DNA from 2 places in the Nonomuraea sp. NPDC003804 genome. Region 1 is predicted to be linked to the other one. Evidence: riboswitches for the same ligand, from Rfam matches in the RefSeq annotation. Region 1 holds a riboswitch; the other holds the start of a gene.
What was found. A riboswitch is a leader RNA that binds a small molecule or an ion and turns the genes downstream of it on or off. The one in region 1 is predicted to bind S-adenosylmethionine.

Region 1 (2,386 bases):
CCACGGCCGGGATGATGGAGATCTGCACTCCCTCGGGAGTGGCGCTCTCGAGGCCGTCGACAAAACGGACGTCCTCTTCGCCGACATAAACGTTGACAAAACGGCGAATCTTGCCCGATTCATCCAAAATGCGCGCGCCGATACCCGGGTAGTCGGCGTCGAGCTTCTGCAGCACCTCGCGAAGGGTGGCGCCCTCGCCGCTCACCTCGGAGCTGCCGCCGGTGTATGTGCGCAGAATGGTGGGGATCCGCACCGAAACGCTCATGACTAGTACCTTTCCTTTCAGACAGCCCAGACAGCCCAGACAGACAGCTCAGACAGCCGCGCGGAACGCGTCGAGGGACGGCCTGATCACGGCCGTGGGCGTGGCGTCGTCCGCGATCGCGTCGAGCGTCTTGAGCCCGTCACCGGTGTTGAGCACCACGGTGGTCAGCGCGGGGTCGAGCTGACCCGTCTCGACGAGCTTCTTCAGCACGCCCACCGTCACGCCGCCCGCGGTCTCGGCGAAGACGCCCTCCGTGGAGGCCAGCAGCTTGATGGCCGACACCACCTCGGCGTCGGTGACGTCCTCGACCGCCCCGCCGGTACGGCGCGCGATGTCGAGCACGTACGGCCCGTCGGCCGGGTTGCCGATGGCCAGCGACTTGGCGATGGTGTCCGGCTTGACCGGCTGGACCACGTCGTGGCCCGCCTTGAAGGCTGTGGACACCGGCGAGCAGCCGAGCGCCTGGGCCCCGAAGATCTTGTAAGGGGTGTCCTCGACCAGGCCGAGCGCGATCAGCTCCTTGAAGCCCTTGTCGATCTTGGTGAGCTGCGACCCGGAGGCCACCGGGATGACGATCTGGTCGGGCAGCCGCCACCCGAGCTGCTCGGCGATCTCGTAGGCCAGGGTCTTGGAGCCCTCGGCGTAGTAGGGCCGCAGGTTGACGTTGACGAAGCCCCACTTGTCGCCGAGCGGGTCGCCGATGAGCTCGGAGCAGAAGCGGTTGACCTCGTCGTAGGTGCCCTGGATGCCGACCAGCTTGCCGCCGAAGACCCGGGCCATGGCGATCTTCGCCTGCTCCAGGTCCGCGGGGATGAAGACGCACGCCTCGAACCCGGCCCTGGCGGCGGCCGCGGTCACCGCGCCGGCCAGGTTGCCGGTGGAGGAGCACGACAGCGTGTGGAAGCCGAAGTTGCGCGCCGCCTCGACGGCGATGGCGACCACCCGGTCCTTAAAGGAGTGGGTGGGGTTGCCCGAGTCGTCCTTCACGTACAGGTCGCGCAGGCCCAGGACCTTGCCGAGGTTGGTGGCCTGGACGAGCTTCGTCCAGCCGGGGTTCATGTTCTGCTTGCCGGCCACGTCGACGGGGACCGGCAGCAGCGAGCGGTAGCGCCAGATGTTCGCGGGTCCTGCCTCGATGTCGGCGCGGGAGACCGACCCGAAGGAGTAGGCCACCTCGAGCGGGCCGAAACACTCCAGACACGCGAAGTTGGGGCCGAGGTCGTAGCGTGCGCCGCACTCGCGGCAGGACAGAGCGACAGCAGGACCGAAGTCAAGCGACATGAAGCGAGGCCTTCCCTCATCTTCGTCTGCGACCACCCTGGCCACAGACCGGAATTGGCACCTGTCCCGGCCGGCCTCGTCACTTCACGAGCTCAGTCCGGGAGGGTTGCCGGGGCTTCGCAGGGCCGGTCCCTCCACCCCTCTGGATGAGCAATATGGAGTTATGCGAATCACCATACCCGGCCATGCTCACGACATGACCGACCGTCTCACTAACTGAGACGATACGTATCACCCAGCGCGGCCTGGACGTACTTGCGCGCCTGGTGGATCCGCGACTTGGCGGTGCCGAGCGGGATGCCGAGCTGCTCGGCCACCTCGTTGTAGTCGAGCTGGACGATGTCGCGCAGCACCAGCGCCTGGGCCAGGTCGGGCTTGTCGGCCTCCAGCGCCTCCATGGCGTCGAGCAGGTCGAGCCGCGAACCCGCGATGACGCTCACCCGGCGCACGTCGGGCTTCTGGACGGGCAGTTCGTCCGAGGTCTGCTCGGCGGCCCTGCGCTTCAGCGACCGGTAGGTGGTGCGCGCACAGTTGGCCGTCACGATGTGCAGCCAGGTGCTGAACCTGGCCCTGCCCTCGAAACGCCCGATGTTACGGGCCACCGCGAGCAAGGTGTCCTGGCACGCCTCCTCGGCGTCCTGGTGGTAGGGCAGGATGCGGGCGCAGTGGCGCAGCACGTCGGGCTCGATCCGCTTCAGGAGCTCGCCAAGCGCGCGATGGTCGCCGCCCGCGGCGGAACGGGCCAGTTCCTCGGTTAGCTCATCTAGGGCCATAGCGAGATCCTATGTTCGGGGTCATGGTGGATGTTGTGAACAGCGTTCTTGTGGCTTCCAACCGTGG
Region 2 (2,386 bases), on a different contig from region 1:
CGGTCGTGCCGATGCCGATCGAGGCCCGTACGGCCGAGGCGGTGTCGTCCTCGCAATCCCCGTCGGTCGCATCCAGCAGGTGCCGTACGAACGGGTGGGCGCAGAACTTCCCGTCACGCACGCCGATGCCGTACTCGGTGGACAGCGCCTCGGCGACCTCCCTGGCCGTGTAACCGTCGACGACGAACGACACGATGCCGACCCGCGGGTGGTCCGGCCCCCACAGCGACAGCTCGCGCACGCCCTCGACCGCGGCCAGGCCCGCGCGCAGCCGGGCGATCAGCCGCTCCTCCTCGCGCACCAGCGGCGTCCAGCCTGTCGCGGTGAGGGCGTCGCACGCCGCGGCCAGCGCGATCGCGCCCAGCACGTTCGGGGTGCCCGCCTCGTGCCTCGGCTCGGCGTCCTCGTGCCACTCGGCGGTTCCCTCGTCGAGGGCGCTCACGGACTTCACCGCGCCGCCCCCCTTGAGGTACGGCTCGGCGTCCGACAGCCAGTCGCGCCGCCCGACCAGCACGCCAGCCCCGAACGGCGCGTAGAGCTTGTGCCCGGAGAAGGCGACGTAGTCGAGGTCGAGCGCGGTCAGGTTGAGCTTGCGGTGGGGGACGAGCTGGGCGGCGTCGACCAGGACGCGGGCGCCGTGCCGGTGGGCGACGTGCGCGAGGGCGGCGATCGGCCACAGCTCGCCCGTCACGTTGGAGGCGGCGGTCACCACCAGCAGCTTGGGGCCGTCGATGGCGGCGAGCGCGTCGTCGGCCTGCCGTACGGCCTCGCCGGGGAAGGCGGGCGGCGCGAGGCGGACGACCCGCTGCCACGGCAGGAGGGAGGCGTGGTGCTCGGTGTCGAAGACCACGACGGTGGTGCCCTCGGGCAGGCACCTGGCCAGCAGGTTGGTGGCGTCGGTGGTGTTGCGGGTGAAGACCACGGCGTCGTCGGTGCGGGCGCCGACGAAGGCGCGCACGGTGTGGCGCGCCTGCTCGTAGCGGGCGGTGGTGAGCTGGGAGGCGTAGCCCGCGCCGCGGTGGACGCTGGAGTAGGCCGGGAGCGCGGCGGTCACCGCCGCGCTGACCGGCTCCAGACACGGCGCGCTGGCGGCGTAGTCCAGGTTGGCGTAGGAGACCAGGCGGCCACCCTTGACGGGCACCTCGAGGTCCTCGCCCAGCACCTTCACCTGAACGGGGTCGACGATCGTCGCGACGGACACGGCACAGCCCTCCTGGGGTCATCGGACCCCTGGCCGTGGCGTGTCGGAGCCCGCGCTTGCCCGCCACACCTCGTGACGGACCAGGTCTTCACCCGGGGCACCCCGCCGCGGACGCGAGGGTTGCCGGCCAGCGAGCCGGGGCTTGGCGCTGGCACTCATGACCTACGCCGGAACTATAACCGACACGGACCCGCATTTCGCAAGCCGCGAACTATTGGGGCGACCGGCTCGTTGGGGATGAGAACAGCGAACCAAGGAGGTATGAGATGTTGGACTGGGTGGCAGACCCACAGATCTGGATCGGGTTCTTCACCCTGGTCGCCCTGGAGATAGTCCTGGGCATCGACAACATCATCTTCATCTCGATCCTGGCCGGGAAGCTGCCGCCCGAGCAGCGCGACAGGGCCAGGGTCCTCGGCCTGGCCGCCGCGCTCGTCTCCCGCCTGCTGCTGCTGCTCGCTCTGTCCTGGGTGGTGAAGCTGACCGAGCCGCTCTTCAGCGTGCTGGGGCAGGAGATCTCGGGAAGGGATCTGATCCTCATCCTCGGCGGTCTGTTCCTGCTGGCCAAGAGCGCGCTGGAGATCGGCCACAGCATGGAGCCGCAGGAGCAGGGCGGCAAGGAGCGGAAGGTCACCTCCTTCACCTCGGTCATCCTGCAGATCATGGTGCTCGACATCGTGTTCTCGCTGGACTCGGTCATCACCGCGGTCGGCATGGTGGACGAGCTGGCCGTCATGGTCGCGGCGGTGATCGTCTCGGTGCTGGTGATGCTGTTCGCCTCCGGGCCCATCAGCAGGTTCGTGGACAAGCACCCGAGCATCAAGATGCTGGCGCTGGCGTTCCTGGTGCTGATCGGCGTCGTGCTTCTCGCCGAGGGCTTCGACCAGCACATCCCGAAGGGTTACATCTACTTCGCGATGGCCTTCTCGGTGATCGTCGAGATGCTCAACATCAGGATGCGGAGCAGGCACGCGAAAGCCGAATCTAATATGCAATAGTGCGATTTGATCCTTGGAATCCGGATTTTGTAGCTTCGCCGTACGCGGCCTACGAGGAGCTGCGGCGTGACGCGCCGGTCAGTTTCTTCGAGCCCACGGGACAGTGGCTGATCGCCAGGCACGCGGACGTCAACGCGCTGCTCAGGGATCGCCGCCTCGGCCGGTCCTACCTGCACCTGGCCACCCA

Region 2: linked by a shared signal. The riboswitch ahead of ABZX22_RS16515 (aminotransferase class V-fold PLP-dependent enzyme) and the one ahead of thrC (threonine synthase) in region 1 are both predicted to bind S-adenosylmethionine.

What each region holds. Positions count from the first base shown of each region.
Region 1 is NZ_JBEXMT010000022.1:34,658-37,043, reverse strand. Features, by position in the region: gene ABZX22_RS27975 (MoaD/ThiS family protein) at 1-265, opposite strand, end outside; gene thrC (threonine synthase) at 314-1,546, opposite strand; SAM riboswitch class I at 1,560-1,699, opposite strand; gene ABZX22_RS27965 (RNA polymerase sigma factor) at 1,759-2,319, opposite strand; gene ABZX22_RS27960 (trehalose-6-phosphate synthase) at 2,343-2,386, shown strand, end outside.
Region 2 is NZ_JBEXMT010000010.1:186,357-188,742, forward strand. Features, by position in the region: gene ABZX22_RS16515 (aminotransferase class V-fold PLP-dependent enzyme) at 1-1,201, opposite strand, end outside; SAM riboswitch class IV at 1,249-1,364, opposite strand; gene ABZX22_RS16520 (TerC family protein) at 1,480-2,199, shown strand; gene ABZX22_RS16525 (cytochrome P450) at 2,199-2,386, shown strand, end outside.